2 regions of the Sodalis sp. RH16 genome follow, and region 2 is predicted to be linked to the other one. Evidence: predicted binding sites of a transcription regulator. Region 2 holds the regulator's gene; the other holds the start of a gene.
What was found. The regulator PhoB, encoded in region 2, activates phosphate uptake and scavenging genes when phosphate is short. The targets are predictions, from matches to a motif close to CTGTCATAAAACTGNCNNAT.
Positions count from the first base shown of each region.

Region 1: a site for PhoB is predicted at 3,073-3,092, ahead of pstS (phosphate ABC transporter substrate-binding protein PstS). Genes of this name have one in related genera too.

Region 1 covers NZ_CP178737.1:1,722,809-1,729,272, forward strand. The annotation lists gene glmU (bifunctional UDP-N-acetylglucosamine diphosphorylase/glucosamine-1-phosphate N-acetyltransferase GlmU) at 1-705, shown strand, start outside; gene glmS (glutamine--fructose-6-phosphate transaminase (isomerizing)) at 879-2,711, shown strand; gene pstS (phosphate ABC transporter substrate-binding protein PstS) at 3,196-4,236, shown strand; gene pstC (phosphate ABC transporter permease PstC) at 4,299-5,258, shown strand; gene pstA (phosphate ABC transporter permease PstA) at 5,279-6,151, shown strand; gene pstB (phosphate ABC transporter ATP-binding protein PstB) at 6,191-6,464, shown strand, end outside.
Region 2 covers NZ_CP178737.1:3,108,444-3,114,907, forward strand. The annotation lists gene ACL2XJ_RS14285 (AAA family ATPase) at 1-1,123, opposite strand, end outside; gene sbcD (exonuclease subunit SbcD) at 1,120-2,352, opposite strand; gene phoB (phosphate response regulator transcription factor PhoB) at 2,622-3,311, shown strand; gene phoR (phosphate regulon sensor histidine kinase PhoR) at 3,336-4,670, shown strand; gene ACL2XJ_RS14305 (PstS family phosphate ABC transporter substrate-binding protein) at 4,667-5,605, shown strand; gene brnQ (branched-chain amino acid transport system II carrier protein) at 5,864-6,464, shown strand, end outside.

The sequences.
Region 1 (6,464 bases), 1.4 Mb from region 2:
GACGGTGTGAATAACCGCCGCCAGCTGGCGGTGCTGGAGCGGGCCTATCAGCAGCAACTGGCGGAGGAGCTGTTGCTGGCCGGCGTCATGATTTGCGACCCGGCCCGCTTTGATCTGCGCGGTGAACTCAGGCACGGACGCGATGTGACCATTGATACCAATGTGATTATCGAAGGCCGCGTGGCGCTGGGCAATAACGTGGTCATCGGCACAGGCTGTGTCCTGAAGGATTGCGATATCGGCGATAACGTGGTCATCAGCCCCTATTCGGTAATAGATGGCGCCATATTAAGCGCCAATGCCTCCGTCGGACCGTTTGCCCGGCTGCGTCCCGGTTCGGAACTGGGAGAAGGCGCCCATGTGGGCAACTTTGTCGAAATGAAAAAAGCCCGGCTCGGCAAAGGCTCGAAAGCCGGACATTTGAGTTATCTCGGTGATGCCGAGATTGGCGCCGCGGTGAATATCGGCGCAGGCACCATCACTTGTAATTATGACGGCGCTAATAAGCATCAGACTATCATCGGCGATGACGTTTTTGTCGGTTCGGATACTCAACTGGTGGCGCCGGTTACCGTAGCCAAGGGGGCGACCATCGCCGCCGGCACCACCATAACCTGCGATGTGGGTGAAAACGAGCTGGTGCTTAGCCGGGTGAAGCAAACGCATATCAGCGGCTGGCTGCGGCCGGTCAAGAAAAAACAATAATACATACATCCTAAATAGTTCGAGTTGCAGGAAAGCCAACGCGCCTGCAACGTGAAGTATGACAGGCATAACAATACCCCGCTCTACAGGCTCGGGGAAACCGGATAACCGGAATCGGTCGGATCAACGATATCGAAACGGCTCGTCAGGGCCGTTCATTAGGAATAACACAGATGTGTGGAATAGTAGGTGCAGTAGCCCAACGTGATATTGCTGAAATACTGTTGGAGGGGTTACGCCGGCTGGAATATCGCGGCTATGATTCCGCGGGTTTGGCGGTGGTGGATAATCAGGGACAGTTGCAGCGTCTGCGCCGGGTAGGCAAGGTCAGCGCGCTGTCCCGGGCGGTGGAGGAACATCCCCTGGCCGGAGGCACCGGGATAGCCCATACACGTTGGGCCACCCACGGCGAGCCGTCGGAATCCAATGCTCACCCCCATGTCTCGGGTCATATCGTGGTGGTGCATAACGGTATCATTGAAAATTTTGAATCCCTGCGCAGTGGCTTGATAGAACGGGGATACCGTTTCGCTTCCGAAACCGATACCGAAGTGATCGCCCATCTGGTCCATTGGGAACAGTCGCAGCACGGCGGTACGCTGGCGGAAGTGGTATTGCGGGTTATCCCGCAACTACGCGGCGCTTACGGCACGGTTATCATGGACAGTAAAGACCCCAGCGTGCTGGTGGCCGCACGTTCGGGCAGTCCGCTGGTGATAGGTCGCGGCGTGGGTGAGAATTTCCTGGCTTCCGATCAGTTGGCCCTGTTGCCGGTCACCCGGCGCTTTATCTTTTTGGAGGAAGGGGACGTTGCCGAAGTCACTCGCCGTACCGTGCGGGTGTGGGACATCCAGGGCAATCCGGTGGAACGGGAAGAGATTGAATCCCAGGTGAAATACGATGCCGGTGATAAAGGCCTCTATCGCCATTACATGCAAAAAGAGATTTTTGAACAGCCGCAGGCCATCAAAAATGCCCTGGAAGGCCGGTTCACTCACGGCGAAGTGACCCTGCCGGAGTTGGGCGAAGAGGGGAACAAGCTGTTATCGCAGGTGAAATATGTTCAGATTATCGCCTGCGGAACCTCCTTCCATTCCGCCATGGTGGCGCGCTATTGGTTTGAAGCGCTGGCCGGCATGCCCTGCGATGTGGAAATCGCTTCTGAATTCCGTTATCGAAAATCCGCCGTGCGGCCCGGCAGTCTGCTTATTACCCTTTCCCAGTCGGGCGAAACCGCCGATACCCTGGCGGCGTTGCGTCTGACCAAAGGCCTCGGTTATCTGGGTTCGCTTGCGGTATGTAACGTGCCAGGTTCGTCACTGGTGCGGGAGTCCGATTTAGCGCTGATGACCAAAGCCGGCACCGAAATCGGCGTGGCGTCCACCAAGGCCTTCACGACCCAGCTCACGGTACTGCTGATGCTGGTGGCCCGTATCGGCCGACTGCGGGGCATTGACGGGGAAGTTGAGCGGCAGATTGTTCATGCCCTACAGGCCCTGCCGGCGCGCATTGAGCAAATGCTGGCGCTGGATAAGACCATCGAAGCGCTGGCGGAAGGATTTATGGATAAACATCACGCCCTGTTCCTGGGACGGGGAGCTTTATATCCTATCGCCATGGAAGGAGCGCTGAAGCTGAAGGAAATATCTTATATCCATGCCGAAGCCTATGCCGCGGGTGAATTAAAACACGGTCCGCTGGCGCTTATTGATAGCGAAATGCCGGTTGTGGTGGTGGCGCCGAATAACGAATTACTGGAAAAACTGAAATCAAATATTGAGGAAGTCCGCGCCCGGGGCGGCCAACTCTATGTCTTTGCCGATCAGGACGCCGGTTTTATCGATGACGACGCCATGACGATAATTCCGTTGCCCCACGTTGAGGATATCGTTGCGCCGATTTATTACAGTGTCCCCTTGCAGCTATTAGCCTATCACGTAGCTTTGATCAAAGGCACTGATGTTGATCAACCGCGTAATTTGGCGAAATCAGTTACTGTCGAATGATAATCTAACATCCGCAGCCTATCTGAGGGCTGCTTTTATAATCTGTAGCTGAATAGATCCGGTATGCTCTTCAAAAAGCATACCGGTTTTTTTCAGGCTAAAATCGTTATCTAACGGATTTATCGTAACCACCGATACTTAGGGCCGTTTTTTTCGTTGTTTATCAGAACCAGGCTTCCCACATTGCCCCGACATTAAAGGAATCAAGGTGCTTTCATCTTAACAAGTAAATGAGAATTGCCGTTCTATGTTGGTGGTTGTGCATTCCAAACATCATGAGCAATGACATCCTATATTCATAATTCGCTTGGCACCGCAGCCAATCCTAACTATATTTGAATCGCGTATTTTAGAATGAATCCAGTCATAAAAATGTCACATTACTGACATGTGACTGTCACCTAATTGTCCTATTTTCCTTCCTGCAGCTCTATAATTAAAGAAAGCGGCCTCTGGCCGATTTTAATATCCCACAGGAGGGATTATGAAACAGATGCATACAGCCGTTGCCAGCCTTGTTGCAGCTACATTCGCCTTGGCGAGTTTTTCTTCGTTTGCTGCTGCCAGTCTGACCGGCGCCGGCGGTACTTTCCCTGCCCCGGTTTATGCTAAATGGGCCGACACGTACCAAAAAGAAACCGGCACCAAAGTCAACTATCAAGGTATCGGTTCCTCTGGCGGCATTAAACAAATTGAAGCGAATACCGTTGATTTCGGCGCATCCGACGCCCCTTTAAGCGATGCTGATCTAAAATCAAACGGCCTGTTCCAGTTTCCCACCGTTATCGGCGGGGTCGTGATGGCGGTGAATATCCCCGGCATCAAAACCGGCCAGCTGACCCTGGACGGCCATACCCTGGGTGAAATCTATCTGGGTAATATCAAAAAATGGAACGACCCGGCCATCACCAAACTTAACCCGGGCGTTAAGCTGCCCGATCAGAATATCGCCGTGGTCCGCCGCGCTGACGGTTCGGGCACCTCTTATGTCTTCACCAGCTATCTGTCCAAAGTCAATGACTCCTGGAAACAGAAGATTGGCGCGGGCACCACGGTTAACTGGCCGGTGGGCTTGGGCGGTAAAGGCAATGATGGCGTAGCCGCGTTCGTTCAGCGTTTACCCGGCGCCATCGGTTATGTTGAATATGCTTACGCCAAGCAAAACAACCTACCTTATACCAAGCTTATCTCCGCCGACGGCAAGCCGGTCGAGCCGAATCAGGATAACTTCAGCAACGCGGCCAAGGGCGCTAACTGGAAGGAGTCGTTCGCTCAAGACCTGACTAATCAGAAAGGCGATAATGCTTGGCCTATCACCTCCACAACCTTCATAATGCTTCATACCGCGCAGACCAAGCCGGAACAGGCGAAGGAAGTCTTCAAATTCTTCGACTGGGCTTATAACAAGGGCGGTGAGCAGGCCAATGCCCTTGACTATGCTACCCTGCCGACAGAAGTAGTTGCCCAGATTCGCGCCGCATGGAAAGCGAATATCAAAGACACCAACGGTAATGCGCTGTACTAAGCAAATGTGTTTCTTCCCTTCCTTGATGGGAAGGGAATACGAACCCACTGAAAGAGTATCCTATGGCTGACAATATGCCGGTACAGCATGCCCCCGGTAAAAAAGGCGACCTGATTTTCGGTACGTTGGTCAGACTTGCCGCCCTCATTACGCTGTTAATGTTGGGCGGCATTATCGTCTCGCTGATTGTTGCCTCATGGCCGAGCATCGAAAAGTTCGGTTTTGCATTTCTCTGGACCAAGGAGTGGGATCCACCCGGCGAGCAGTTTGGCGCGCTGGTGCCCATTTACGGTACGCTGGTAACCTCTTTCATTGCTTTGCTGATAGCCGTGCCGGTGAGTTTCGGCATCGCGCTGTTTCTGACAGAATTGGCGCCTGCCTGGTTAAAAAGACCGCTTGGCGTGGCCATTGAATTATTGGCTGCCATCCCGAGCATTGTTTACGGCATGTGGGGCCTGTTTGTCTTCGCACCGCTCTTCGCTCAATATTTCCAACAACCCCTGGGCGACGTATTGTCCAATATTCCCTTTGTCGGAGTATTGTTTCAGGGACCGGCGTTCGGCATAGGTATTCTGGCGGCGGGCATTATTCTGGCCATTATGATCATTCCCTATATTGCCGCCGTGATGCGCGATGTGTTCGAGCAAACGCCGGTAATGATGAAAGAGTCGGCCTACGGGATCGGCTGCACCACTTGGGAAGTTATCTGGCGCATCGTGCTGCCTTTCACCAAAAACGGCGTTATCGGCGGCGTTATGCTGGGCCTGGGGCGTGCGTTGGGCGAGACCATGGCGGTGACGTTTATCATCGGCAATACCAACCAGTTAACCAGTATTTCCCTGTTTATGCCCGGCAACAGCATCACCTCGGCGCTGGCGAATGAATTCGCGGAAGCGTCGGCAGGCCTGCATACCGCGGCGCTGATGGAACTGGGGCTGATTCTTTTTGTTATCACCTTTATCGTCCTGGCCTGCTCCAAGTTCATGATCATGCGTTTGGCGAAAAATGAGGGCGTGAAATAATGGCCACTGTCGAACATCAGATGACCCATACCCCCTCGCAAATGGAAGCCCGGCGTAAAAGACAGGCCTGGCGCCGCCAGAAAAACCGGTTGGCGCTGTTTTTATCGCTCATCACCATGGCGTTCGGCCTGTTTTGGCTCTGCTGGATTTTATTGACTACGGTAAGCCGCGGCTTCGAGGGATTGTCGTGGTCTTTGTTCACCGAAATGACCCCGCCGCCCAATACCGCCGGCGGCGGTCTGGCCAATGCCCTGGCGGGCAGCGGCTTATTGATCCTCTGGGCGACTATCGGCGGCACGCCGCTGGGCATAATGGCCGGGATTTACCTGGCGGAATACGGACGTAAATCCTTTCTGGCGGAGGTGATTCGGTTTATCAACGATATCCTGCTGTCCGCACCTTCCATTGTTATCGGTCTGTTTGTTTACACCCTGGTGGTGGCGAAAATGGAGCATTTCTCCGGCTGGGCCGGCGTGATTGCCCTGGCGCTTTTACAGGTGCCCATCGTTATCCGCACCACGGAAAATATGATGCGGCTGGTGCCCGATACCATGCGTGAAGCCGCTTATGCCCTCGGCACGCCGAAATGGAAGATGATCTCCGCCATTACGTTCAAGGCGTCTATTTCGGGTGTTATCACCGGCGTGCTGCTTGCGGTGGCGCGTATCGCCGGCGAGACGGCGCCGCTGCTGTTTACGTCGCTCTCCAACCAGTTCTGGAGCACTGACCTGATGCAGCCCATCGCCAACCTTCCGGTCACCATATTCAAGTTCGCCATGAGTCCGTTTCCCGAATGGCAACAGCTGGCTTGGGTAGGGGTATTGCTGATTACCCTGTGCGTTTTGCTATTGAATATCATCGCACGGATCATTTTTGCCAAAAAAACCAACTAAGAGTCAGGCGCCGACGCGTCTTTGAAAGAGAGAGTGTGCATGAGCAGGATAAACAACGCCACCGACAGCAAAATACAGGTCCGCGATCTGAATTTTTATTACGGCAAATTCCATGCGCTTAAAAATATCAGTCTTGATATTGCCCGTAATCAGGTGACAGCATTTATCGGTCCATCCGGTTGTGGCAAATCCACCCTGTTGCGCACCTTCAATAAAATGTACCAGCTTTATCCCGATCAGCGTGCGGAAGGGGAAATTCTGCTGGATGGGGAGAATATTCTTACCGATAAGCGCGACGTGTCTTTATTGCGCG
Region 2 (6,464 bases):
GTTGTTCCAGTCCTGCGATATGCTGATCCAGGGGAATAATGCGCTCGTCCATAAGCTGCTGAAGCTGCCGCCGGTGCCGGAGATAATCCTGCCAGCCCTGGCGGGCGCGCTCGAAAGCCTCCTGCAAGGGCAGTAAAGCCTGCTGCGTACGTTGCTGCTCGGCGCGCTGCGCGGCGATGGACTCGTCCAGGTGTTGCTGCCTAAGCCGGCTGCGTTGCTGCTCTTCCAGCAGCGGACGCAGGGACTCCGCGGGTTCCCCCCGGGTCAGCCGGGACAGCTGCGGCTGCGCTTCGTCATAAGCCCGCGCCGAGGCCTGTTGCCTTTCACGGGCGGCGGACAAGGCCGCCGTAAGCTGCCCGTGCCTTGCCAGCCAGTCCAAATGACGCTGCAGCGCCTGCTGTTGGTGGTTTAGCCTTAGCTCCTCTTCCTTTAATCGCGCCAGCTCATCGTTTAGTTCCTGCAGTTGCGGTTCGGTGAGCAGCTCAATGGCGGCGGCACGGGCCTGCAAATTGTCCAGCTCTCCTTTGACCGCTTTATGGCGTTCGAATATGCCGGCGGAAATGCGACCGTAGATGTCGGTGCCGGTGAGCTCTTCCAAGAGTTCGGCGCGCTTTTTGGCGTCGGCATTGAGAAAGGCGGCGAAGTCCCCCTGCGCCAACAGCATGGATTTGGTGAAACGCCCGAAGTCCAGCCCGGTGATGTCGGTGACCAGCCGCAGCTTGTCGTTGATTTTATCCGCCAGGATACGGCCGTCGGCGATACGGCCGTCGGCGATGAGCGCCAGTTCGGTTCTCGGCGGCTGCAGGTTGCCCTGCGGGCTGTTTTTCGCCCGCCGCTGGCTCCAAAAGGCGCGGTAGCCGATACCTTTCACTTCGAACTCCACCTCCGCCAGCGCTTCGGCGGTGTGGCGGGTCATCAGCTCCTGGCCGGGATTGCCGCCCAGACGGGGAGTCTGGTGATAAAGCGCCAGACAAATGGCGTCCAGCAAGGTGGTTTTACCGGCGCCTGTGGGACCGGTAATGGCAAACAGGCTGGCGCCGTCGAAAGGGGCGGCGGTAAAATCGATTTTCCATTCCCCTTGCAGCGCATTGAGATTTTTCAGCCGCAGCGTCAGGATTTTCATCGGCTGGGCTCCTGTGCCGGACTTTCGTGCCGGATATCCGCCACCACCCGCTCATACAGCAGGCGGATGCGGCTGAGTTCCTCTTCATCCCGCACCAGCACCTGCGCCAGGCGGCGTTCGAACACCTCTTCCACGCTGAGTTCGGTCAGCGTTTCATGAGGCTCTTTTTCCAGCGCCTGGCGCCGCTGCTCGCGGTTGCGGCGCAACAGCAAAATGTCCACCGGCAGATCGGCGGCAATCTGCTGTATTTGCCGCTGGATATCATTAAGCCAGGCATCGGTCAGCACTTCGATATCCAGCCATACCCTCGTCTGGCCCCGGTAATCGCGAAAGGTGAGCAACTGCGCTTCAATTTCCGCCAGGGTGCCGCGAATCAGGCGCAGGGGCTGGACCTCCGGCACCGTCAACGGCGTCACCACCGCCGTCAGGTCCGGCTGGAAATCCACCATATTGACCTGTTTGGGCTGGCCGGCCTCGTCAAAGCTCAGGGGAATGGGGGAGCCGCAATACAGAATATTCGGCCGGCCGCCGACGCTCTGCGGCCGGTGAATATGACCGAGGGCGATGTAATCGGCGGGGGGAAATAACGGGACGGGAAAAGCATCCAGGCTGCCGATATAGATATCCCGTACCGAATCGCTGGTGCCGGCGCCCACGGCGGTCAAATGACCGGTGGCGACGATGGGCACCGGCGCGGTCAGGGTATCGCGCAACGCCACGGCCTGTTGATATAAATCCCGGTAATGTCCGGCGATGGCATCCATCAGGGAGCGCTGTTTGTCATCCCCCGACTCGCCGGCGCGGCTTACCAGCATATCCCTGGCCCGTAAAAAAGGGATGGCGCACAAAATCGCTCCCGGTTTTCCGCTACGCTCATCAAGCACGAAAACCTGCTGTTCGGCGTCGCCGCCGGCAATGACGCGGGTATTGAGGCAGGCCAGCAGTCCGCGTGATTCGTTGAGGGTGGCGACGGCGTCATGATTCCCCGCCAGCACAATCAGCCCGCAGCCGGTGGGCTGTAGCTCCACCACAAAACGGTTGAAGAGTTCCCGTGCATAGCTGGGGGGCGTGCCGGTATCGAATATATCGCCGGCCACCACCACCGCGTCCGCCTGATGCAGTTCAACCTGCGTCACCAGCCAGCGCAGGAAGGCCTGATGTTCATGGGCGCGATTCTTGGTGAAAAACGACTGACCCAAATGCCAGTCGGAGGTATGAATGATCCGCATGAGGCTCCGGAGAAAATCCCTGAATCAGGGCGAGAGTATATACCCAATAGCGTTCAGGTTGCAGCCAACTCAGCCGCAACCTGAACGCTATCGGGTATAACCCTTGCTTCGGCGGATACCGAAATAAAGGTGCGATTATATAATTTGCGGCGGAAAAACGGCGATCTCCTATCCTTGAAGCAGGCGGCGCCTATTTTAATAAATCTGTCATAAAAGTGACGCATAATGCCCGGGCACGATAACCGCAGAGAATAAACGGCAGGAAAATAATGGCAAAACGCATATTAGTCGTGGAAGATGAAGCACCCATCCGTGAAATGGTCTGCTTTGTTCTTGAACAAAATGGCTTCCAGCCTATTGAGGCGGAAGATTACGGCAGTGCGGTGAGTCGTATGGCGGAGCCTTATCCGGATCTGGTCCTGCTCGACTGGATGTTGCCCGGCGGTTCGGGTATACAGTTTATCAAACTGATGAAGCGCGAAGTATTGACGCGCGATATTCCTGTCATGATGCTGACGGCGCGCGGCGAGGAGGAAGACCGGGTGCGGGGACTGGAAGTGGGGGCGGATGATTATATTACCAAGCCCTTCTCTCCCAAGGAACTGCTGGCGCGGATCAAAGCGGTAATGCGGCGTATCTCGCCGATGGCGGTGGAAGATAAAATCGAAGTGCAGGGCTTGAGCCTGGACCCCTCTTCGCACCGGGTAACATCCAATGAGCTGGCGTTGGATATGGGGCCTACCGAATTTAAACTGCTGCACTTTTTCATGACCCATCCCGAACGGGTCTATAGTCGCGAACAGTTGCTCAACCATGTATGGGGTACCAATGTTTACGTGGAAGATCGTACGGTGGACGTGCACATTCGTCGTTTACGCAAGGCGCTGGAAACAGGCGGGCACGATCGGATGGTACAGACGGTACGGGGAACCGGCTATCGTTTCTCGGCCCGCTATTGAATCTGTCTCAAGGGAGAACGGCCGGTGCTAGAACGTTTATCCTGGAGCAAACTGCTGCTTGAACTGGGGCTTTTTTGCCTGCCCGCCCTGCTGTTGTCGTTACTTATCGGGCATTTGCCCTGGCTGCTGGCGGCGGCGCTGTTGGCGGCGCTGCTGCGTAACTATTATTATCAGCTCCGGCTGTCCTGGTGGCTGTGGGTAGACCTGAGCCGGACCCCGCCGGTGGGCCGCGGCAGTTGGGAACCGCTGTTCTACGGCCTGCATCAGATGCAACTGCGCCATCGCCGCCGCCGCCGCGATTTGGCAACGCTGTTCAAGCGATTTCGCAGCGGCGCGGAAACCCTGCCGGATGCGCTGGTGATGCTGACCGGCGACGGCCATATATTTTGGTGCAATGGCTTGGCGCAGCAGTTGCTGGGCTTTCGCTGGCCGGAAGACAACGGCCAGCATATCCTCAATTTGCTGCGTTACCCCGAGTTTAATGAATACCTGCAAAATCAATCCTTCCAGCGGCCCCTTACGCTACACATCAACAACCAGCGCTATGTGGAGTTCCGGGTGATGCCTTACACCGACGATCAGTTGTTAATGGTGGCGCGGGACATTACCCAGATGCGACAGCTGGAAGGGGCGCGGCGCAACTTTTTTGCCAATGCCAGCCATGAGCTGCGTACGCCGCTGACGGTCCTGCAGGGTTATCTGGAGATGATGAACGATCAGGAGATGGACCCGGCGATTCGCGCCAAGGCAATCCATACCATGCAGGATCAAACGCAGCGCATGGAGCGCCTGGTTAAACAACTGCTGGTGCTTTCCCGCATCGAAGCCGCTCCCCACAACGAAGTCAACGAGAATATCGACGTTCCTTCCATCCTCAAGCGGCTGCAGCAAAGCGCGGAGGGGCTGAGCCAGGAGCGCCACGACATTGTGTTTCGCGTTAATGAGCATCTGCGGGTGCGCGGTAACGAAGAGCAGTTGCGCAGCGCCATGTCGAATCTGATTTACAACGCGGTGATCCACACGCCGCCGGGCACCCGTATCGAGGTCTGCTGGCAGCGTACCTCCGCCGGCGCGGAATTCCAGGTGAGCGACAATGGCCCGGGTATCGCGCCGGAGCATATCCCCCGACTGACCGAGCGTTTTTACCGGGTGGATAAAGCCCGGTCACGGCAAACCGGCGGCAGCGGCCTCGGGCTTGCCATTGTGAAACACGCCCTCAGCAATCATGACGCGCGCCTGGATATCATCAGCGAACCGGGCGCCGGTACCCGATTTTATTTCACCTTGCCGAACCGGTTGATAGTTGCCCCGTCCCTGAAGGAAAATAACCTCACCTTTAAGCCGCCCGTCGAGCTTTGATGAAAATCGTCCGTCCCATCGTCTGCTGTCTGCTCATATTACTGGCCTGGCCGGCCTCCTCCCGGGCGGTAACGGTATTGTCGGGCAGCCTGACCAGTACCGGTTCCGATACCCTGGCCAATTTGCTGACCGGCTGGGGAATGGATTTTAATCGCCGTTTTCCCGAGGTGGGGGTGCAGATCCAGGCCTCGGGCTCGGCAACGGCGGCGGCGGCGCTGACCGCCGGCACCACTCAGCTCGGGCCGATGAGTCGCCCCATGACCGAGCCGGAAGTTGACGCATTTCGCCGGCATTACGGTTACCCTCCGTCGGCGGTTCCGGTGGCGCTGGATGCGGTGGTGATTCTGGTGAATGAGGATAATCCCCTGCAATCCCTGCCGTTGAGCCAATTGGACGGCATCTTTTCCATTACCCATAGCTGCGGTCCCTCGCCGGCCTTGAAACGCTGGGGGGACCTGGGGCTGAAAGGGCATTTGGCCGGGCAGACCCTGCTGCGCTACGGTCGCAATTCGGCGTCCGGCACCTACGGCTATTTCCGTCAGCGCGTACTGTGCGGCGGCGATCTGCTGACGTCGGTGAACGAACTGCCCGGCTCGGTATCCGTGGCCCAGGCGGTGGCGGGTTCAGTCAACGCCATCGGTTACGCCGGTATGGGTTTTCACGCCAGCGGCGTCAAAATCCTGGCGTTGACCGACGGGCAGGGGAAAACGGTTCAGCCGGATGATGCCACCCTGCTCAACGGTGAATATCCCCTGGTGCGGTATCTTTATATCTATGTGAATAAAGCGCCGGATCGGCCGCTGGAGCCCATCACAGCGGCATTTTTTGATCAAATCCTTTCCCCCGGCGGACAGCTGCGCGCTCGCCAGAACGGCTACCGACCGCTGCCGGAGGCCGTCAGGCTGCAGGCACGCCGCAATATCGGACTCGAATAGGCCGGCAGGCTTCGCCGCAGCCATTGACGTCTGTGTATCATTTTATCTTATTGTTATATGTGATCTTATTCAGCAAGTATATATGGAGTATTTAAGGTTTTAAGAAATTATTCACTGCATTAACGGTGTTTATTAGGCTAATTGTTCCGCATTAATCCTACACTCTTGTTTTGCGCCCCTTTATCAGTTTAAAGTGCGCCGGTTCCAATCCATAGGTTTTTCTTATTTATTACCTAAAAACAGGCACGACAAGATTTCATGAGTCAGCGTTTAACTTATAGAGACATTCTGGCACTCGGCTTTATGACCTTTGCGTTATTCGTCGGCGCCGGCAATATCATTTTTCCCCCCATGGTGGGATTGCAATCCGGCCCTCATGTCTGGTGGGCGGCAGCGGGCTTTTTGATTACCGCGGTGGGACTGCCGGTGTTGACCGTTATCGCGCTGGCGAGGGTGGGGGGCGGCATCGACGCCCTCAGTTCTCCCCTCGGCCGCAAAGCCGGCTTGGTGCTGGCGGTGGTCTGCTATCTGGCGGTGGGTCCGCTGTTCGCCATTCCCCGCACCGCCACGGTCTCCTTTGAAGTGGGCATGGCGCCTTTTACCGGCCAGGGCGGCGGGCCGCTGTTGTGCTATAGCCTGATCTATTTTGTCCTGGTCATCGGCATTTCCCTTTATCCGGGCCGCCTGCTGGATACGGTGGGCCACGTCCTGGCGCCGCTGAAAATAGTGGCTTTAGGCATCCTGGGCGCCGCCGCGCTGCTCTGGCCGGCAGGGAGTCCGATCCCGGCCAGCGAAATCTATAACCAGATGCCGTTCTCAACCGGCTTTGTGAATGGCTATCTCACCATGGATACCTTGG